DNA from 3 places in the Pedobacter sp. AW31-3R genome. Region 2 is predicted to be linked to each of the others. Evidence: riboswitches for the same ligand, from Rfam matches in the RefSeq annotation. Region 2 holds a riboswitch; each other region holds the start of a gene.
What was found. Region 2 has a riboswitch for cobalamin ahead of ACSBL2_RS17895 (ABC transporter substrate-binding protein). Riboswitches for the same ligand answer to the same signal wherever they lie in the genome.
Positions count from the first base shown of each region.

Region 1: linked by a shared signal. The riboswitch ahead of metE (5-methyltetrahydropteroyltriglutamate--homocysteine S-methyltransferase) and the one ahead of ACSBL2_RS17895 (ABC transporter substrate-binding protein) in region 2 are both predicted to bind cobalamin.
Region 3: linked by a shared signal. The riboswitch ahead of ACSBL2_RS18470 (TonB-dependent receptor) and the one ahead of ACSBL2_RS17895 (ABC transporter substrate-binding protein) in region 2 are both predicted to bind cobalamin.

Region 1 is NZ_CP197475.1:2,711,501-2,719,200, reverse strand. Features, by position in the region: gene ACSBL2_RS11140 (NRAMP family divalent metal transporter) at 1-122, shown strand, start outside; gene ACSBL2_RS11135 (hypothetical protein) at 206-793, opposite strand; gene ACSBL2_RS11130 (Crp/Fnr family transcriptional regulator) at 988-1,593, shown strand; gene ACSBL2_RS11125 (Crp/Fnr family transcriptional regulator) at 2,026-2,751, shown strand; gene ACSBL2_RS11120 (Lrp/AsnC family transcriptional regulator) at 2,741-3,202, opposite strand; cobalamin riboswitch at 3,378-3,560, shown strand; gene metE (5-methyltetrahydropteroyltriglutamate--homocysteine S-methyltransferase) at 3,751-6,057, shown strand; gene ACSBL2_RS11110 (hypothetical protein) at 6,093-7,193, opposite strand; gene ACSBL2_RS11105 (ABC transporter ATP-binding protein) at 7,220-7,700, opposite strand, start outside.
Region 2 is NZ_CP197475.1:4,366,675-4,374,374, reverse strand. Features, by position in the region: gene ACSBL2_RS17920 (hypothetical protein) at 177-1,385, shown strand; gene ACSBL2_RS17915 (cobyric acid synthase) at 1,448-2,932, shown strand; gene ACSBL2_RS17910 (pyridoxal phosphate-dependent aminotransferase) at 2,936-3,943, shown strand; gene cbiB (adenosylcobinamide-phosphate synthase CbiB) at 3,934-4,872, shown strand; gene ACSBL2_RS17900 (AAA family ATPase) at 4,869-5,423, shown strand; cobalamin riboswitch at 5,484-5,670, shown strand; gene ACSBL2_RS17895 (ABC transporter substrate-binding protein) at 5,701-6,867, shown strand; gene ACSBL2_RS17890 (iron chelate uptake ABC transporter family permease subunit) at 6,887-7,700, shown strand, end outside.
Region 3 is NZ_CP197475.1:4,489,739-4,497,438, forward strand. Features, by position in the region: gene ACSBL2_RS18465 (YncE family protein) at 1-69, opposite strand, end outside; gene ACSBL2_RS18470 (TonB-dependent receptor) at 73-2,106, opposite strand; cobalamin riboswitch at 2,202-2,394, opposite strand; gene ACSBL2_RS18475 (polyphosphate kinase 2 family protein) at 2,557-3,438, opposite strand; gene ACSBL2_RS18480 (penicillin-binding protein 1A) at 3,556-6,000, shown strand; gene ACSBL2_RS18485 (hypothetical protein) at 6,178-6,447, opposite strand; gene ACSBL2_RS18490 (GIN domain-containing protein) at 6,473-7,216, opposite strand; gene ACSBL2_RS18495 (DUF1398 domain-containing protein) at 7,458-7,700, opposite strand, start outside.

The DNA.
Region 1 (7,700 bases), 1.7 Mb from region 2:
CTGCTTACCGCAGTAAGATCATTGCCGATTATAAACAACCCCTGTGGCTAACCATTGCTGGTATAGGTGTCGTGGCAATAATGGTCTGGATGGGGTATGGAACAATGATGCAGATGATATGACCAGGACCAACAGTCTCTGGCTGAACCACAATAAACTCAACCAGAGACTGTTAAAAAGCCGGCTAACCATTAGCCTTTCTTTGTTATTCAGCAACAATCTCATTTGCCTTTTTGCCCAAACGGAATGCAGCCAGGAGGTAATAAAAGGCACCAAAAGCGGCATAACCCGCCAAACTGGTGATGCCCATTGTCGGATCATGGGCCAGCAGAATAAATGAAGTTCCACCGAGAACTGACTGCCCACCGCTGATGATCATCGGCCACTGGCCGCCCAACAATTTTCTGCGGCCTAAGCCCAGTACCAGTTGGATCAGCCCTGTGAGGATCGCCCAGGAACCGAAAACAATCAGCGCCTCAGGAACTCCTTTTTGTAAGGCCAGACCTACCGCCACAGTGGTGATTGTGCTAATAGCAGCATTAACATATTGCGGCATTTTTGATAAACTCCCTTTGTTTGCCCGGAGGTCAAGCAGAGTTCCTACCACATCCCAGGCAGGATAAATAATCAGCAACGCAAAGGCGATACCAGATGACGTTTTAGCGAACAGAGCTACAAGGATCACCCAGGTAATCGAAAATATAGCCCTCAAAAAATAAAGTCTACGTAATGATTTGGCAGTTTCAGCGACCTGGCCAGCTGTTTCTGTGTGTTTTTGAAGAGTTGAAGTCATGATTTTGATTTTTTAAAATTTCCTGATTCAAAGATCCACAGTATAAACAAGCCGCTTTTTCACTTAAGTTAAAATATAACGAAATAAGCTCATTTTTTTTGGAATGACCCTGAAGCTTTTTCTGTATCTAAATACCCAGCGATAAGAAACGTTCAAATTTAATTACCTTTAAACCTTAAATATATAAGACGAATATGCCTGATAGACTACAACTTCTGCAGGAGGCAGCAAAGAATTTAACGGGGTTTAGGGATACGGATTTGTCAATGGGTTCTTCCTACTGGAAGAAACGAAAGATCCTTAAGGGTGATTTTTATAACAAGCAAAACGTAGTTTGCAAAGATCTGGGTATTGTCATCCGTGGCATTTTCAGGGTATATTATTATGATGAAACGACGAATGAAGAGAAAAATATTTTCTTTTTTTCGGAGAACCAGTTTATCGTCTCCTTCCGTAGTTTCATTTATCAGTTTCCCTGCAAATACTATATAGAAGCCCTTGAGGATGCCGAGATCCTGTATATCCCTTATCAGGATCTCCAGCAATTATACGATCAATCTAAAGAATGGCAAAAATTCGGGCGGTTATTGGCAGAACATTTCTTTAACCAATCGCAGGGCCGCACAGAAGATCTGTTATTCCTCAGTCACGAAGCGAGGTATTTGAATCTGGTGGAAATGCATGCCAATATCCTGAACCGTGTGCAGTCTTATCATATCGCTTCTTTCCTGGGAATTAAAAACCCTTCCCTTAGCCGGATTAGAAAACGGTTACTTGAAAAGGGCAATGATCGCAAATAAATAAGGATCCCCTTGCTAAATTCCTCATCAAGCGTGATGAGGACCATTTTCAAAAGTGGACTGGCTTTTAAATTCATTATTTACCATAGGACATACCCATGCAAGCATAACAAATGCACAACGGTAAAAAAAGCAATTTAGGAAGGATCGCGGCTATACCATTTGTATCATGAAACCATCATAAGCTTACCGCTTACAACCAGCAATGAAAACCGAGCTTGCGAGTTCTTGAATACAAATAAAGAACAATAAGAGCCGATGAAAAACAGATAAAGATGAACATTTAAAGATCCAGGCAATGTAAATTTAAGTTTGGGTATCAGTAAGCGTATCTTATCCGCCGAATTAATTAAGAAAATTGACTGATCCAAACTATAGCAATCACCGTAAATAATCTTAAATTTAAATCTCTAACCGCTAAACTAAACCTATATGATCCTATTTGAAAAATTTCCATATGAAAAATGGAGTTTTGCCACCAGGAATGTGATGGAGACCTTATCTCCGGATCAATACAATTTTCTGGTCATTGAGCAACATATCAAGGATTATAAAAAGGGAGAAGTAATCTTTCAGCAAGGCCATTCTCTGGATGGATTATACCTGATGCTGAACGGAATGGTCAAGAAATCTAAAGATGCAGGAGGAGGTAAAGAACAGATCCTTTATATTGCTACAGCCGGTGAGTTGTTGGGTTACCACAGCATCCCCACTGGCGACCCTTATCCGGATTCTGCAATAGCGATGGAGAAAAGTAAAATTGCTTTTATTCCCCTGGAAGCCTTCTATCACATGAAGAATAGCTCTGCAGCATTCGCACAGGCCTATAATCGATTATCGGGCCAGGAACTGAGTATTATCGGCAATTATGCTTCCCTTGGGAAATCAGGTCATTCCGAAGCAAATCTGGCCAGAGCTTTGCTCGTTATTGGCTATAAATGTAATTATGACAACACTGATAAGCGTGTAATGGAGATCAGCATTTCCAGACACAATCTGGCTAATCTGATCGATATTGCCGGGGATAATGTAAGCCGCATTTTAGGCCAGTTTAAAGCTTCACAGCTGATTACCAGCACAGGCAGTAAAATAAGGTTGCTGGACATTCCAAAACTGATTGATCTTGCCAACGCTCCATTCGAAAATATTAAAAATTAATGTTATGTGTATTTTTGATTTCAGCCATGACAAAGGTACTGTGCGTACTTCCTATACTTTCTACTGAGCCAAGTTTATTAAACACAAAATCCTGATAATGTTTCATATCCCTGGCATAAACTTTAAGGATAAAATCATAATCGCCGGAAATGTTATAACATTCCACAACTTCTTCAATATTCATAATGTCCGCTACAAAATGATGCCCTATTTTCTTATCGTGCTGTTTAAGCTTGATATTGCAGAAAACAATAAATCCCTGATTAAATTTCTCGGCATCCAATACCGCAATATACTTTTTGATGTATCCATTGCTCTCCAGTCTTTTTACCCGTTCAAAGACCGGAGAAGGGGAAAGATTGACCTGCCTGGCCAGCTCCTTCGTCGTCTGATTTGAATTGTCACCCAGGATTTTTAACAGCAATAAATCCGTCTCATCTAACTCGTTCATAGAATATTTTTTGTTTACACATGTAAAAATACTACATAAACAGCAAAATTCGCTTCGATTTCCTAATATAAAAGTTATTTTATCTTATTAAAAGAGATATGTATCGAATTAAAATCTTCATTTATACCTTTGTAAGGAATTAAAAACTGATTTGTAATAATTAATTTCTTTACATATTTCAACAATCGGAAATGGTTTTACTTGGCTGTAAATGAAAAGGGGAATCGTGTGTAAATCACGGACTGTCGCGCAACTGTAAGTAACATCAATAAAGCTATCCATGTACGTCCAGGCGCAAGCGGGAAGGAAGATAGCAGCTGTTACAAGTCAGGATACCTGCCTATTTCGAATTGACGATGCTTTCGCGATTGAAGCCTATTGTCAGAATGAAATGCTACGTATGCTGCAGCCATACACCCTTTGTCAGGTGTTTGTAATGCTGTTCGTTACATCCGTATGTTTCTTTCCCGGCAATCTTCCGCAGCACATCCAGAAATCAACCAGGAGATTTTTACAATGATTATTAACCATTTAAAAAGTTGAAAAGCATGAAAACACAAAACCTGGGCTACCCGCGGATTGGTAGCCAAAGACAATTAAAAAAAGCCTGTGAGCAGTATTGGACGGGCAAAATTGACCTGAATGAACTGAACCAGGTAGCCCGCAAGCTGAAAGAAGAAAACTGGCAGACACAACTGGATGCCGGAATTGACCTTATTCCCTGCAACGATTTTAGTTTTTATGACCAGACGCTGGACATGAGCTTATTGCTGGGTGTGATTCCGCAGCGCTATTCACAGGTCCTTACGGAAGTAAAAACCAACCAGGAAACCGACCTCTATTTTGCCATGGCACGCGGTTATCAGAAAGATGGCCTGGACATCACCGCCATGGAAATGACGAAATGGCTGGATACCAATTACCATTACCTGGTACCGGAATTTACGGCAAAACAAAAGTTTAGTATATTTTCTGAGAAAGTATTCGGCGAATACAATGCCGCCAAACGGGTACTGGGTACAAAGGCGAAACCTGTATTAATTGGCCCGGTAAGTTACCTCTTACTGGGTAAAGAAAAAGAACAGGGATTTGAACGCATTGACCTGATCAAACAATTGGTCCCTGTATATGTGGAGATCATCAACCGGCTCAGGTTACAGGGCGCGGTATGGATACAACTGGATGAGCCTTGCCTTGCGCTTGATCTTTCTAAAAAGGAAAAAGAAGCATTCGAATTCGCATACCGCAGCATTGCCAACCGCGTAAGTGGTGTTAAACTTTTAGTCGCTACCTATTTCGAATCCCTGCTGGATAATACAGCTTTAGCAGTGAACCTGCCTGTTGCGGCACTTCATGTAGATTTGGTACGCGCACCGGAACAACTGGATGAAGTTCTTGCCTTAATACCAGACCATCTTCAGCTTTCGCTGGGTATAGTTGACGGACGTAATGTATGGAAGAATGATTACGAAAAATCATTGCAGCTGATCAATAAAGCGGTAGAAAAACTAGGTACAGACAGGGTAATTATTGCTCCCTCCTGCTCGCTATTACATTGTCCGATAGACCTGGAACTGGAAAGCACGATTGATCCTGAGATCAGAAACTGGATGGCTTATGCCCGTCAAAAGCTGGATGAGGTGGCAGCACTCCAACAAATCACTGAAGGGAATGCGGATTTACTGCAATTGAATAAAGCGGCTATAGCCAGTAGAAGATCATCAGAAAAGGTACATAAACAAGCAGTGAAAGATCGTATTGCCTCCATTACCGAAGCTGATGCTACCCGTAGCAGTGCTTTCCCTGTACGCCAGCAATTACACCGGGAACGCTTTAAATTCCCTGCCTTCCCTACCACAACGATAGGTTCATTCCCACAGACAGATGACATTCGTCAGCTGCGTGCAAAGTACAAAAAAGGCGACCTTAGCCTTGAAGCATATGAGCAGGCCATAGAACAGGCAACCATTGAAGCCATCCGCTGGCAGGAAGAAATCGGTCTTGATGTACTTGTGCATGGTGAATTTGAACGCAATGACATGGTAGAATATTTCGGTGAGCAACTGGATGGGTTCCTGTTTACCAAAAATGGCTGGGTACAAAGTTACGGAAGCCGCTGTGTGAAACCACCGGTGATTTATGGTGATGTGAGTCGCCCAAAAGATATGACGGTACGCTGGAGCAAGTTTGCCGCCGCACAAACAGAAAAACAGATGAAAGGAATGTTGACCGGTCCGGTAACGATTCTGCAGTGGTCGTTTGTACGTGACGATCAACCACGTGAGGTGACCACCAACCAGATTGCATTGGGCATTCGTGATGAGGTCTTAGCCCTGGAAGAAGCCGGCATTGGCATTGTTCAGATTGATGAGGCGGCAATCCGTGAAGGTCTTCCTTTAAGGAAATCAAAACGTCCGCATTACCTGGATTGGGCAGTACGCGCATTCAGGATTACCGCAGGTGGCGTTCAGGATAAAACACAGGTCCATACACATATGTGCTACAGTGAATTCAATGATATTATTGAACATATTGCTGCAATGGATGCTGATGTCATCACGATCGAAACATCAAGATCGCAAATGGAATTACTGCAGGCTTTCGCCCACTTTGAATATCCGAATGAAATCGGACCTGGAGTATACGATATCCATTCACCACGGGTACCCACTACTGAAGAGATGGTTGCACTGTTGAGCAAAGCGGCCGATTTATTGCCAGCGGAGAACTTATGGGTGAACCCGGATTGCGGACTGAAAACGCGTAAATGGCCGGAAACAAAAGCCGCACTGGAAAACATGGTTGCTGCCGCAAAACTGGCAAGAGAGCAAATCAGTGTAGAAGGTGTGATTTAATGGATAACAACTGCGGGCGGAACCGCCCGCAGTTGTTAATCTTTCAAATACTGATTTAAATAATTCCGATCAAAAACCAGGTAGGCTATAACCATATTGAACAATGGTAAAGCCCACATTATCTTGTATAAAATCCCTAAAAAAAATATATTAAACAATACAAATACACAGCATAAGAAACGTTTCATGTTTAAACCGAACCAATACATCAAACTTCTAAAAAGCAGTAATGCAGAAAGTCCAAAGTATAATAAAAAGGCAGTTTGAAACAGCGGGTAGGTGGTAACAAACCATAACAATTCCGGAAGCATCAATACAAGGAAATTAACACAAACGCTTAAAAATAATTTACCCCTGGAATAGGGGAAATTATGAGAAAAATATAAAAAAGTCTCATTAAACCGGTATTCCTGATAGATAAGAATACTATGCACAGTCACCACAACTAGCATGATCATTCCAGGAACAAGGATTCCATTCCTCTCCTGAATAAACAAAGAAAATATCCCGATCATAAAAACCCAGGAAACTATCTTGGTCATTAGATAAGTCAGCTTCAGGTTATTAAAAACATGGTAAGTATATAGGAAAATGAAGGGCTTATTCCAGTTTTTCATCAACTTCATCACCACCGTATGCTTGCTGAGCTCAATCTGTCTATTGACCAACTTTATATAAATGAATGCACAGGTACAGGTAAGGGCCAGCAGAAAGATAAATAAACCAGCAGGAATGAAATAATGTCCATAATTTATACCAATAACAGCTGCAAAACAGGTATATATCCACAGTGGAAGAAAAATATTAAATTGAACCACAAACCAGCTTTTGAATTGCTGGATGAGACCAAATGAAGAAGTGCTGTAATACAAAAATTCACTATTATTTAAGTTCAGCTGCCCTGCAATATACTGCACACTTTTGAATGCGTATCCCAAACAAATCAGAAAAAAAATAGTGACAATCAACGGATTTCTAACCAAAGATAAAGTGATCACCAGATTCCATTCTTCGAATGCCCAGACCGGGACACTACCAAGCGTATTGATAAAAAAACAATAACAGATTACTGTACCAAACAGGAATACAAGCATACCGGAATGCATCCGGTAGAAACCGGCTGCAAATATCTTCATTAATATATTCGTCAGCGAAGAAAACATCAAAATTCAAGTGTTAGTGTTTGCTGTTGTACGGAAATTTCCCGTAGCCCGGATAACATATGGGTATCCAAAGGTTGGTGGGATGAGAGGAAAAAGGTGATATTGTCTTCTTTATTCTTTTTTCTTATCCATTCATATAAAGTGTTTAATGAATTTTCATCAATCGTAATTAAAGGTTCATCCAATAAAATTAGCCTGGGCTTGCCTAAAAAAGCAAGGACCAGGGAAAGTTTTTTCAGCATCCCACTTGAATATGTACCTAAAGGATGGGATAAGTATTCTTTCATATTCATACTTTCAATAAAATAATCCTCCTGATGTGCTCGCCCACCTTTCGCATCCCTGAACATTTTTATCAATTCCCAGCCGGTTAAAAACTCCGGATAAACAGGTTCAGCATCAGCGAAGTTTACTTTTCTACGATAAGAAACCCCATTCTTTTTAAGGCTAATCTTATCCAGCAATATTTCGCCATTAAAA
Region 2 (7,700 bases):
ACTTCCTGACATAACGGTGATCTTTCCTCTAGGAATAGGAGAGCGCTGAACTCCCCTGTAAATCTGAGTCCTGCCAGATGACGTTTGAAGACCCCGGTTTTCAGAAAATTTTACATTTAAACTTGACAATTGACCATAGAATTATTGTATATTTAATATAACCAAAACATACGGCCATGAGCAGGCTATTTTATTATTTCTTGATCCTAAATTCCCTGATGGGAATCTCCGCTGCACATGCACAGCAAACAGGCGGACTGGTACGCGTCGATTTTTACACCGATGTTTTTCTTGCAAATACAGACAAATCCATGTTTGTGCATATTGCTGAACCCACGACGAAACAGGAACTTTTAAATGCTTACAGGAAAATTGATTCGGGCGGATATAAGCAACTCATCGATTCACTGCTGGAGTATAAAGAAAAACATGAACTTAACGATTGGTTATACTATCAGCTGGTGCGCAGGGTGGCCCAGCAAATCAGTCCCAAAGAGCTGAATTATGCTTCCTATACTTTCTATAAATGGTTCATGATGGTGAAATCGGGTTATGATGCGCAATTGGCATTGACCCCGGAAAAAATCATATTCTATGTGTATAATGATGAGGATATCTCAGATATTCCATTTTTTATGGTAGAGGGGAAGAAATACATGTGCCTGAATTACCATGATTATCCCAAGACAGACCTGAATGTGAACCCGCCATTACCGGTCAACATTAAAGTACCCGGGGCGGCACATGCATTTTCCTATAAAGTGACGCGCATGCCCGATTTTAAGCCGGAGCATTATGAAGAGAAGAAACTGGCCTTTGTCTATAACCATAAGGAATACCATTTCAGTATCAAACTGAATTCGGCGATCGACTCTGTATTCAGGAATTACCCGGGGGTAGATTTTGAATCTTATTTTAATATTCCTTTTAGCAAGGAAACCTATGGGGCACTCATCCCATTACTCCGGAAAAACCTTAAAGGACTGAATCAGGTTAAAGGGGTGGATTACCTCATGCGTTTTACCCGTTATGCATTTCTCTACGAAAATGACCAGAAAAACTTTGGCAAGGAAAAACGCATGGCGCCCGAAGAAACACTGTTCTCTAATTATAGCGATTGTGATGACCGGGTGGCCTTATTTTTTTACCTCGTCAAGGAGATGTATAACCTGCCTATGATTGCATTGCTGTATCCGACACACATTACCATGGCGGTGGAATTCAGTAAACCGGTAGGTGATCCCATCGTGTATAAGGGCAAGAAGTATTCATTGTGTGAGCCTACCCCGGAAAAGGAAGACCTGCCTATAGGAAAAATGGCTGCAAACTTAAAAGATACGCCCTATGATATTGTTTATCAGTATGTACCTGTATACAGGGAATAATCTTTTAAATTTTAATTCCTCCGCCTTGTATGCTTTAAGATAAAAGTGTAAGATTGCAAAGGATGGATGTGAAAGAAAAATTGAAGCCGGTGATGTTTGTCGGTACTTCTTCAGATGTTGGAAAGAGTGTGATTACTGCCGGATTTTGCCGGATTTTCCTGCAGGATGGTTATGCCCCTGCACCTTTTAAGGCACAGAATATGTCGCTGAATAGCTATGCTACGCCTGAAGGACTGGAGATTGGCCGCGCACAGGCCGTACAGGCAGAAGCTGCAGGCATTCCCTGCCATACCGATATGAATCCGGTATTGTTGAAACCGACCACGGATCAATCCTCACAGGTGATCTTAAACGGGAAGCCTGTAGGTAACCAGTCCGCCGCCGAATATTTTATGTCAGGTAACAGGGCGGCCTTGTTTGAGGAGGTTCATCTGGCTTTCCAGCGCCTGGCAGCAAGATATTCCCCGGTAGTGATGGAAGGTGCCGGCAGTATTTCAGAACTGAACCTGCGCGACAGGGATATTACGAATATGAGAATGGCCATTGCCGCAGGTGCAGCCACGTACCTGATTGCCGATATCGACAGGGGTGGGGTGTTTGCCAGTCTTTACGGGACAATGGAATTGCTGAAACCAGAAGAAAGAGCCTGCATCAAGGGCATCATCATCAATAAATTCAGGGGAGACATCAGGTTATTTGACGATGGCAGAAAGATCATCAGCGATTTATGCGGCGTCCCCGTTATTGGGGTGCTTCCTTATTACCGCGATATCCATATAGAGGAAGAAGATGCTGTCGCCCTCCGGCAGAAAAGAAACCAACCTGTAGCAGGTAAGGTAAATGTAGCTGTGGTGCGTGTGGGAAGGATGTCTAATTTTACCGATTTCGACCGGCTGGAAAAAGATAGCCGGGTGAATTTGTATTATACGGACAGCAGCGATGTCCTTTTACAGGCAGATATTGTGATCCTGCCGGGAAGTAAAAATACCATAGCAGATTTAATAGAATTAAAAAATAATGGACTGGCGGAGCGGATTGTTGAGGTATTTAAAAGCGGAAAAACAGTGATTGGAATTTGTGGAGGTTATCAGATGATGGGGGAATCTATAAAAGATCCCTTCCATGCAGAGTCTGCCATCACTGAAATTGCCGGACTTGGCCTGCTGCCTGTAGAGACTACTTTACAGTCGGAGAAGACCACGCGTCAGCGTAAGTTCCGCTATCGTCATTTTGAGGAAACCTGCCAGGGGTATGAGATCCACATGGGAGAGACCACAGTTTTACGCCATCCACAGCCGCTCAACCATTTTATCGGCATGGAAGGAAATACAGATGGTTATTTGCTGACGGAAACCTGCTGGGGTTCTTATCTGCATGGAATATTGGATAATGCCTGCGTCATTGATGACCTGCTGAAATCCTATACCACAGTCAGCGTGGCTGCAGTGGATCATCAGCAGTTTAAAGAGAAACAATATGATCTGCTGGCAGCATTGATACGTGAAAATATTGATGTGGAACAGGTGTATCAGCAATTAAAATATTAAGGCATGTTGTCGGGACACGGAGATGATGGCTATACCCATCCTAAAGAAATTACCGCAGATTTCAGTACCAATGTATGGTACGGCGGTGCACCCGCTGGACTGAAGGACTACCTTTTTGACCGCTGGAATAGAGTGTGTAAATACCCTGAGGTGATCGGTGAAAGCCTGCGCCATAAGATTGCAGCACATCATGGTTTTGAAGAGGGGAACATCCTGGTTGCCAATGGAAGTACGGAAAGTATTTACCTGATTGCGCAGGCCTTTAAATTCAAGCGGACAACAATTGTGGTTCCTGCATTCGCAGAATATGAAGATGCCTGCAGGTTACACGACCACGAGATCAGCTTTCTGCCCTGGGACCAGTTCAGTGTAGGAGCGAAGCTGGATACCGATGTGGTTTTTATCTGTAATCCGAATAATCCTACAGGGGCCGTTTTTGAGCAGGTTGAAAAAATGCTGTTGCGCTACCCCATGGTTATATTTGTGATTGATGAGGCTTTTATTGAATTTACTTTCGCCATTCCTTCTGTGGTCCGGCTGATCACCATATATGATAATTTAATTGTCATGCGGTCCATGACCAAAGCTTATGCCATCCCCGGATTAAGGTTGGGGTATATCGCTGCATCTGTTCCGTTGATTGCCAGGTTACAGGGATTGAAATTGCCCTGGACGGTAAATGTAATGGCACTGGAAGCCGGGCACTATATCTTTGACCATATGCAGGATTTTAATCTTCCCCTGCAGCAGTTGTTGAATGATAAGAAGGATTTGGTCAGGGGACTTTCCACAACTTCTTTAAAAGTACAGTACAGCCATACCCACTTTTTTATCGCTGAAACTAGGGTACACAATGCGGCTGCTTTAAAGGCATTTTTGCTGAGAGAATTTGATATCCTGATCCGTAATGCGGATAATTTCAGGGGACTGAATGACCGGGCCGTAAGAATAGCTACCTTAAACAGCGAAAAAAATAATTTACTCCTGGAAGCTTTATCGTCATGGGACTGACCCTTTCTCTCCTGCTGGTGATTCCGTTGTGGATAGGTTATCTGCTGGATCTTCTCCTGGGAGATCCTTATCGTTTGCCCCATCCGGTAAGGTTTTTTGGCAATACCATTCAGCTTGGGGAAAAATGGCTGAATAAAGGCGGGGTCAGGTTCCTTAAAGGGATGCTGATGGCCATAGTGTTAACATTGGCCACCTATTGCTTTTTCGGGGGGATATCAGGTTTACTCCTGCGATATGACAGGACTTTATATCTTGTCTTTTCTGCTGTTTTTGTCTTTTACGGACTGGCAAATAAAAGCCTTATCCAGGAAGGAAGAAAAGTGTTCGACGCTTTAGCGAAGGGGATTGAAGAGGGAAGGGAACGCCTATCATGGATTGTGGGGCGTGATACAGCTGTACTCTCGGAGCAGCAGATCAGGAAAGCCGTTTTTGAAACGATGTCGGAGAATTTAAGCGATGGCGTGATCGCGCCTTTGTTTTATTATTTGATTGCCGGAGTGCCGGGAATGATGGCTTATAAAATGATCAATACACTGGACTCTATGGTAGGTTACCGCAATGAGCGATATGAGCAGTTCGGAAAGTTCAGTGCCCGGCTGGATGATGTGGCTAATTTTATTCCCTCCCGCTTAACGGCATTACTGATGGTCACCGTAACCGGCAGCTGGAGGGGACTGCAGTTCGTCTTTAGGTACGGGCGTTCCCATAAAAGTCCGAATTCGGGATATCCTGAGGCCGCACTGGCGGGTATCTGTGATGTTCAGTTCGGCGGTCCGAACCTGTACCATGGCATTTTGGTGGAGAAGCCTTATATTGGTATAAATAACAGGGAGATCAGCCATGCAGAGTTGAACAGGGTGAAATGGATTAACCACCTTAGCTGCCTGCTGATGCTGCTCCTGATGACAATGATAGTACTGAATAGATGAAAGCTTTGTCTGCCCATTACATTATAACCGGAGGACCAGGTTCCGGAAAGACAACACTGATCAATTACCTGATTGCCATGGGGTATCACTGTTCCGCAGAAGTCTCCCGCCGTTTAATTATGGAAGAGGTGGAACGTGGTTCAGATTGTTTGCCCTGGAAAGATATCCGTTGTTTTTCCGCGAAGGTTCTTGAAGAGATGGTGGTATCCTGGAAGGCCCTGATTGAAGTCACCATATTATCGTCGTCCCCTTCTTTTTTTGACCGGGGGATCCCTGATATTATTGCTTATTTGAACATTGCCGGATTGCCGGTACAGAATGAATTTACCCGGGCACTGGAAAATGCCCCTTACCATAACCGTGTTTTTATGCTCCCTCCCTGGGAAGACATCTATATCAATGACCCGGAGCGCTGGCAGTCTTTTGAAGAAGCTAGGGCAATTCATGATGCCCTTCGGCTGGTGTATACGGAATATGGATTTGAGCTCATTGAACTGCCTGAAAGCAGTGTGGAGGAGCGTGCTGCATTTATTCTCGCACATTGTTCTTAAAATTCAGCAACATTGTCAATAAAATATGCCGCATATCAATTATTCCTGGTTTTTTTCTGTTAGGTTTGCAGGAATTAAGGTCGTATTTCCAGGGAAATACTTTAATAGGGAATGCCGGTGTAAATCCGGAACAGTCTCCGCTGCTGTAAACCTCATGATCAAGATTGCAAGGATGCCACTTTCCATAATGGAGGGGAAGGCTGCAGTTGGAGGAAGTCAGAAGACCTGCCTTTATTAATTATTACTCACGCTTTCGGAAGAAAGGCTAACAGTTGACATGAAAATAAAAAATCTCTCTTCGCTAACAGGGCTGTTTTCCTGTTTTCTGATGTTTACAATGCTTGCTGCCTCCTGCAGACAGGCCGGATCCGTAAAAAAGGATATTCCCGTTAAAACCGGTAGTGCCGATATCAGGTATGCCAAAGGCTTTAATATAGACTATTATGAAGGATATAAGCTGGTCAGTATCTATAGCTTCGCCGGGAAAAAAAAAGATACTGTTCAGTATGTATTGCTGGAAAAAGGAGCGAAAGCCCCCGAAGGATTTAAAAAGGGGCAACTGATTTATATTCCGCTCCAAAGTATGGTCGCCATGTCGTCTATGCACGTTGCCCTGGCCGATTTTGCGGGTGTTGCCGACAGGATTACCGGATTGGGCAGTTTGCAATATGTTTCTTCACCAACAGTCAGGAAGAATATAAAGGCCGGCAAAGTAAAGGAGGTTGGCCTTGACGGAACAATGAATGATGAGGTACTGATTTCCATGAAACCCGGTCTGGTGATGGTGATGGGAAGTCCCGATGCCAAATACAGCAAATATGAGACCTTGTCTGGTGCAGGCGTGCCCGTCATGCTCAATTCGGAATGGCTGGAGACCAGCCCCCTGGCCCGTGCGGAATGGGTGAAACTGATGGCTGCCCTGGTGAACAGAGAGAAGCAGGTTACCGAGAAGTTTAATGCGGTAGAAAAAGAGTACCAGCGCCTGGCGGAAATTGGAAGGAATGCAAAAGTGAAACCTTCGGTCATATCAGGTATGCCCTATAAGGGGATCTGGCATGTGCCCGATGGGGACAGTTATATGGTTTCCTTTTTTAAGGATGCCGGAACGACTTACAAATGGTCGGACGTACATGGTGAGGGCAGCCTTGCCCTGAATTTCGAGACAGTCGCGCCTGAAGCCCTGAAAGCAGATTTCTGGGTGAATATTGGTTATGTGGATTCCAAAAAGGATATCAGGGCAACCGATGTGCGTTATGCTGATTTTAAGCCTTTTAAAAATGGGAATTTATTCAATAACAACAAGAAGGTAAATGACCTGGGGTCGAATGACTATTGGGAGTCGGGTGCGGTAAATCCACAGCTGGTCCTGGCCGATTTGATTAAAGTCCTTCATCCTGAATTATTGCCCGGTCATCAGCTGGTTTACTATAAACAATTGAATTGATTTTTTTAATCTGCAGAAATTGAATAAACTTAAAATTCCGGTACTGCTTGTGCTTATTGTCTTCGCATTTTTGCTGGATGTAGCCCTGGGTTCTGTACATATCCCTGTGAAAGAAGTGGTGAGAACCCTCTTTTCTCCCGATACGGCAGATGATACCTGGTTGTATATCATTGGGAAAATCCGCCTGCCCAAAGCCATTACGGCTGTCATTGTGGGCTGCGGACTGTCTGTGAGCGGCCTTCAAATGCAGACACTTTTCAGAAATCCACTGGCTGGGCCTTCAGTCCTGGGAATTACCGCCGGAGCCAGCCTGGGTGTTGCCCTCGTTATGCTTTCAGCAGGTACGATCACGAGTTTATATACCATACAGGAACTGGGGATTTCCGGCAGCTGGCTGATTATTCTGGCCTCCTCACTGGGAGCAGCATTGATCATGGTCCTGATCGTGACGATATCTTCTTCGTTGAGGAATAATGTGATTGTGCTTATTGTAGGGGTGATGATCGCCAATATCACTTTTTCGATCATCAGTATCTGGCAGTATTTCAGTTCACCGGAGCTGATCAAGGATTACCTGATCTGGACTTTTGGTTCCCTTGGCGGAGTGACTGGTGATCAGTTGCTTATTCTTGCAATAGTGGTGACGATAGGGATTTTGATTTCCTTTTTATCCTCAAAACTGATGGATGCCCTGCTGCTGGGAGATAATTATGCACGGAGTATGGGACTCACGGTGAAGAGGGCCAGGATACTGATGATAGGCAGTACCAGTTTACTGGCAGGTGGCATTACCGCTTTCTGCGGACCGATTGGTTTTATCGGAATTGCTGTAC
Region 3 (7,700 bases), 120 kb from region 2:
TCGGCAGGATACAATGGAGGCTGACACTAAAAGAGCCAGCAATAAACGGTTAAAATTGTTTGTTTTCATTTTTTAAAGTGTATAAGATAGCGTGAAACGATAAGAACGCTCTGGCATCGGGAAATTCCTGATGATGTCGTTGTACTGATTAAAGAGGTTATTGATTTCTGCCGAAAGCCGGAAGCTGTTCCTGTTAATTTTCTGGGTGTAATGCAATGCAATATCATGGGTATACCATGGCTGGAGGTGGTTATAAACGTTATTAGCACTTTGATCGTAGCGCTCGCCGGCATAAATAAAACTATAATTCATTGTAAAATCTCTCCAGCTTGCCCCCGTCATGAAAGAGCCGCTATGTACAGGGATATAAGGGATCTGATTTCTATAGTTCAAATTCTCATTCGTTACATTCAACGCCTGCTGATACGTATAATTGATTCCTGTAGTTAATCCAACTGCATCAGACAGTTGCCATACGGTTTGCACATTGATATCGAGTCCCTTAATTTCTACCAGACCTATATTTTGCATACTCCACCTGAAAAGATTGGCACCAGGTACAGCCACAATCTTATCTTTAACCTTATTGAAATAACCATCAGCCTGTACCGAGATCTGTCTAAGCAGCTGCTCTTCGAATACTTTGATATAAGTTATACCAAAATCGTACTGATTCGTGTATTCTGGTCTCAGAATCGTATTTCCTATCCCGGTATAATACAGATCATTAAAGGTCGGCATTCTGAAAATATCTTTATAAAAAGCGCGCAGTCTCAGCTCCTTTAAGGCGAAAGGCTGCCAGGAAACCATTATAGTGGGGGTTAATTCCCTTTTATTCCTGGCAGCATAGTTTTGTTTGACCTGATCATTTACATAGGTTCCCAACAGGTTCGCCTGGATATCCAGACGTTCAAAATGAAACTGTGTGGCCAGTACTCCAAAAAAAGTATTTCTCGTGGGATAAGAAAATCTATCCAGGTTGGCATCTAAAGTATTGCGCTGATAATCTGTCGAGAAAACCATATCCCAAAAGCCATTGATTGTATACTTATTGCTTAGCGTAACATATAATTCCCTTTGCTTAAATACATTACGCAATGCCCCTGTGGTTTTAATAAAATCGGGATCCAGGTATTCGGAATAATCATCGGCATATTTAACCGCGGCCATGATGTTGTACCTTCCTTTTTCCTTCTTATAAGTCGACTGAAGAAATAAGTTCCTATTCCACAATCGCTGGCTAAAGCTATACCTGTTAGATACAATGGCACCAGGGAGTCCCTGTTCATCGTTATAATAGTATACTTTTGCTGTCCAGACACTACTATCTGCAAATACTCCATGCAATGCCCCTTCCAACCTGATGCTTTCGATATCGGCATTGGTTCTTACCACTGTAGTATCATAAATACCATTGGTATCCCTGAATTTGTAACGGCCATGGGAATTTTTATATTCCGTACTAAAAGAGGCATTCAGCCGGTTATTAATTTTCCGCTGCCAGAGTACCGAAGGATTAAGGAGTCCGAAAGAACCCGTTTTAAAAGCAACCCTGATATGGTTATGCTCGCCTTTTTCAAAAGAAGGCTGTTTTGCATTCAGATACAAGGAACTTCCTGAAGCAAAACCTTTTGCAGACTGAAAGATTTGACTTTTTTGTCCGTTATACAATTCTATTTCTTCAATATTATCCAAGGAAAATTTACCAAGATCTACCTGTCCATTTTGCGCATTTCCCAGCTGTACCCCATCATAAAATACAGCTGTATGGTTGGTTCCCATACTTCTTACATTGATCGTTTTCAGTCCGCCAATCCCTCCATAATCTTTTAACTGTACGCCGGAGAAAAAGCGTATCGCATCGGCCACAGAGAGACTGTTTACCCTCTCCAGTTCTTTACCCGACAGGATTTGTAAAGGAGTAGCCGAAAGCTGACGCCGGCTCAGTTTGATAATCCTGATTTCCACCTCTTTCAACTCCTGTGCCTTCGTCAGCGAGTCTGTCTGAGCAGATATAGAAAAGGGCATGGCGACCCCAAGCCACACTGCAGCTGGAAATATATAATAATTGAAAATGCCATTAAAGGCAAATTTGCGTCTTATCATCTTTGTTGTGAGGGTTACCCACAGCAAACAGCAGATCAAGGAAATGATTACGTCAATAAATAGCACTCACTCCTAGCTTCAATCCCCGAAAGCTATGAAATATTAGGCTAGAGGCAGGTCTTCTGACTTACTCCCGGAGATCCTGCCTTCACTTTTTCTCAAAAATTGGCTTGACTTGAATTCCGTTATGGAGCTTACAGCTGCGGGACAGTTACGGATTTTCACCGTATTCCCTTTTAATCCTGATAGAAATTAGGTCCATCAGGAACCAAAAGCAATGCAAAGTTATCAATTTTATCCTGATCACAATATTTTCTATGCGTTATATGATATTCCTGAATTGTTTAACTATGGATATTGCACCACAAAGCTATTCAGCACGTGGGTTAATCGTTCAATCACCATTCAAATAAAAGGAAAAATCGCTTGTAACCTGAGATGAAACCGCAGTTAAACTTCCTTCATCAATTTAACTTTATACTTATCCAGCATTTCAGCCTCCTCCTTTGGCAAAACAGGGTATTGGAGTTGAAGACCGGCAAATGCCTGCTCAATAACCTGACTAATGACCAGCCGGGCATACCATTTTTTATCGGCCGGAATGATGTACCAGGGTGCTTTCTCAGTTGAGGTTTCATTGATCGCCTCTTCGTAAGCGGTCATGTATTGTGGAAACAACTCCCTCTCGGTAAGATCTGCCGCAGAAAACTTCCAGTTTTTAGCAGGGTCATTGATCCTGTCCAGAAACCTGGCTTTCTGTTTATCTTCAGAAACATACAGGAAGAATTTAAGGATAATGGTTCCGTTATCTGTCAAGTGTTTCTCGAAATTACGGATGCTTTCATACCTGCTGTCCCAGAAGGACGGTCCAATATCCTTCACTTTATTATATCCTGGAATCCTTTCATTCAGCACATATTCAGGATGTACTTTACAAACAAGCACATTCTCGTAATGCGACCGGTTGTGGATCCCTATCCTGCCTCTCTGGGGCAATGCCAGATAATGCCTCCATAGAAAATCATGTGCATACTCATTTGAGGTTGGTGTTTTGAAACTAAATACCTGGCAACCCTGGGGATTTAACCCAGACATCACATGCGAAATGGCACTGTCCTTTCCTCCGGCATCCATTGCCTGGAATAAAATCAGCAGTGAATGTGCATTTTCAGCATATAAGGTCTCCTGGTAACTGCTTAGTTTCTGCTTGATTTCCTGAAGAGCGAGCTTCCCCTCTTCTTTCTTTAAATCACCATGGTATCCCGTACTAAAATCTTTAAGCTTTACTTTTCCACCTGGTGTTGCCCTGTATTGCGTTGTTTCTTTTTTCATATAGGATAAGGTATTTTTTCTGCCGCTGAAACTTTAGTGATTAATTTGCGTTAATTTGCAGTCTATTTTTTAACACGATTTTTGTACAAACTGTTTTACCTTACCTGATATCAACACATGTTTAGAGAAATTCATAATAAATACCTCCGTTATCTCTGCGTATTTATTTTTTGTATTATCATTTTCTTCTGCGCACTTCAAGTAAACTTCTTATGGCTGTTTGGATATTCTCCTTCCAACCGTGACATTCATATGCCCACGCTAAGAGTAGGATCCGAGTTGTATACTTCCGATGGAAAACTGATCGGCAGATATTATAAAGAGAACCGCACGCCAGTGGATTTTAAACAGATTTCACCAAGTGTCATCAATGCCCTGGTGGCCACCGAGGATGCCCGTTTTTACAGTCATATGGGAATTGATTTCCGTTCCTTGCTGTCCAGTGGTATATCTACCGCCACGGGAGATAAACGTGGGGGAAGTACAATTACCCAGCAGCTGGCAAAAAATCTGTACAGAACAAGGTACAATAAGTCTCAGGGACTGATCAAATATGTACCTGTAGCCCGTACCATCGTTTCAAAACTTAAGGAATGGATGACCGCAGTAAAACTGGAGTCCAACTATTCAAAAAATGAGATTATCACCATGTACCTGAATACCGTTTCCTTCGGGAATAATACTTACGGTATAAAAACAGCGGCAAGGATATATTTTGACAGAGAGACCGATTCACTTTCTGTTCCTGAATCAGCCTTGCTGGTCGGTATGCTGAAAGGAACGACAACCTACAATCCTATCCGCAATCCGGAAAGAGCATTGGAACGACGTAATGTTGCCTTGTCCCAAATGAGTAAATATGGGTATATCAGCTCAGCAGAGATGATTACGTATAAAAACACCCCACTGAACCTCAGGGAAGGAAGGGTGGATGAAGGCAGCGATGGCGATTCCTATTTAAGGGCCGCCGTTTCCAGATACCTGGAAAAATGGTGTGAGAAAAATGGATACGACCTCTATACAGATGGTTTGAAGATTTACACTACGATTGATTCAAAACTGCAGAAATATGCTGAAGAGGCAGTAGCGGAACAAATGAAGATTATCCAGAAGCGTTTCTATAATGTCTGGGGCAATGAAGACCCATGGCAGGACTCAGAACGCAAGAAAGTAGATTACCCGGATCGTGCCATGCGCAACCTGCCGGTATATGCAATGCTGAAGAAAAAATACCCCAATGATCCGGATTCCGTTACGGCATATTTCAATAAGAAGAAAAAGATGAAGATTTTTTCGTGGAAAGGTGACCGGGATACCTTGTTTTCAACGATGGACTCTATCCGTTATTATGGTAAGATCATGAATACGGGTATGATGACCCTGGATCCCTTTAATGGAAAAATTAAAGTCTGGGTGGGCGGTATTGATCATAAATTCTTCAAATATGACCACGTTAACCAGGCTAAACGCCAGGCAGGTTCCACTTTTAAGCCTTTCGCTTATCTCGCGGCATTCGAAAGTGGGATGAGCCCTTGTGATACCTTTACCGATAAACCTGTACGCATCAAGTATGAGGAAAACGGGAAGACAGAATACTGGGAGCCAAGAAATGCAGATTGGAACACCACTTACAGGGAAATGTCGCTTCGTGCTGCTATGGGAAAATCGGTTAATACGGTCACTGCACAAGTGACAGAAAAGGTAGGATGGGATAATGTAGTGAAATGGGCACATGAATGTGGTATTGATAGCCATTTGCAGTCGGTGCCTTCAGTGAGCCTGGGTCCAAATGATGTGTCTGTTTTTGAAATGGTGAGGGCCTATGGCACTTTCCTTAATCAGGGGGTAAGAACAGATCCGATCCTCGTGGAGAAAGTCACGGACCAGGATGACAACGTAATTGAAGATTTTGTAGCCAAGACAAAAAGGGTACTTTCTGAAGAGATCGCCTGGTTAATGTTATACATGTTTAGGGGAGGAATGGAAGAACCTGGAGGAACATCAAGGGCCTTATGGGAATGGGACTTATGGAAGAAGAACAATCAGATTGGTGGAAAGACAGGCACCTCATCAGATTATGTGGATGCCTGGTACATGGGTATCACCAAAGATCTGGTTACAGGGGTCTGGGTGGGCTGCGATGAGCGTTCTGCACACTTTAACAATGGAGAAACCGGCGAAGGATCACGTACTGCCCTTCCCATCTTTGCTAAATTTATGGAGAAGGTTTACCATGATGAAAGTACAGGTTATACTTACGGGCCTTTTCCAAAGGCAACAGTACCTATTACCAGGAGTATCAACTGCCCTACCCCGGTATATGTAGCAGATACTACTGAAACGGACAGCCTGGCAACCGATTCCCTTGCCATAGATAGCACGGATGTTTCGCCACAACCAGTGATTCAGGAAGAAGTGAAAAAAGCCGAGGAGAAAAAACCAGCCGAGACACCTAAGCAACTGGCCCCTGCTCCTTTGACCAGAAAGGAAGAACGCGAACTGCGGAGGAAGCAAAAACAGGAAGAAAAGGAACGGAAGAAAAAGGAGAATAATACGAAATAAAAATCCTCCTGTAGCGCGGAAAAACCTAGGTAAATAAGGGTTTATATTGGTAAAAAGCCCTTGAAATGAATTGCCCCCAAAAGTTAGATACGATTTGGGGGCTTTTTTATTCATCAAATTTTCAACCACTCCATTCCAGCAGTCTCCCCTGTTTTGATGACAATGATCTGATGGTGTTTAATCTTCTTCCTCTTCCAAATAGATGTCATGGACCAGGAACTTCACCTGTTTCAACGGCTCCAGCAATTCATAGATGTCGTCAGAACCAATCGGATAGATCGTCTCGTCTGAATCGGGGATCTCGGAATCCGGGATGAGTTCAAAAAATTTCACTGGCAAATCACTTTCCAGTTCCACCAGCTTGATATATTTTACCCCATTATCTTTCCAGTTCTCCAGAATTTCGGCATTAAACTGATGGTAAGGGTTGCTATTTTCTTGTTGCATAGGGCGAAGTTAATGTTTAATCTGGCTAATCGATTTTGGTAATGGCTACTTTCCCGACACTGATCCCTTTTGATATTTGCGGATCTCCCTTGTAAGCAACCTTTGCTTCCCCGAAAGAAGTTACCTTGAGCTGATCAGAGACATTTAATTTTAACTTCGCTTCTCCATAGAGCGTAGCCCTGGTAATTTTGTTATTGATCTGAACGGCATTGATCTCGCTCGCCCCATAGGCGGTAAATTTCTGTTCTGTAATTTCTCCCGACTTTAATTCGAGGGAACTTTCCCCATAAATAGTGGTACGCATCTCTTTTAACTTCAGTTCATCAAAATAAATGGTTGAGGCACCATAAACGGTCAACCCAAAACTATCTTGCTCCAGCTTACTTTTCAATGAGATCGTTTCCTCTCCACGTACCGAAAGATCTTCCAGGGTTTTATACGTAATGGCAAGGGTCAGCACCGTACCGGTATAGAGCGATTTTTTGGTCTTCTGTCCTTTTTCTTTCTTTTCATTACCGGTAATCTCCTTCGCTCCTTCCAGATAAACCCTCAGTACCCTGCCTTTGGATTCGATATGAACCTTACTCCTGTCTACTGTAGAATTTTGTATCGTCACCGTCTCCTGGTCCCCTTTCGTAAAAGTAACCTGCACATGCGGACTGACCGTTACTTTTTCAAATGGTTCTACTTTAACAAGCTCCTGGGCCATCAGGCTTTGTAAGCTGGTTAAAATGAATGCTGCAGTAAAAAGGATAGTTCTCTTCATCATATGATTTATAAGGTTAATAATTGACATGGCATATGGGTGTGTAGACATGATCTGAAAACTGGCAGCGCTCTGCCAGTTCCTGTAAAATGACAGTCCCCTTGAAAAATTCCCACAAAATAGTATTTTTATTTTACTAAAAACGAAGCTAAAGGCAGCATAAAAATGCCAATCGTCCTATTCTGGTGATTTTAACCTGCCCTTAAAGTTGAAAAGAACCTGAAACAAAGATATCCCTCCTGGTTTATTCGGGAATTTGTTCGACCAGCACTGCGGTGCCGGACCTGTCATAATAGGTGCAAGTCATCTGATAGAGGCATACAATCCATTTTTCAATACCAGTTTCTGCACAATGAGTACAGAAAGTATAATAATCCGTCTCCCCTTTCTGGTGGGCTTTCAGGTAACTATAGAATTTTGAACGGTCACTATCTCCTGCAATGAACAGCTTTTCATATTGAGGAGCTGATGCTGTCTGGAATACATC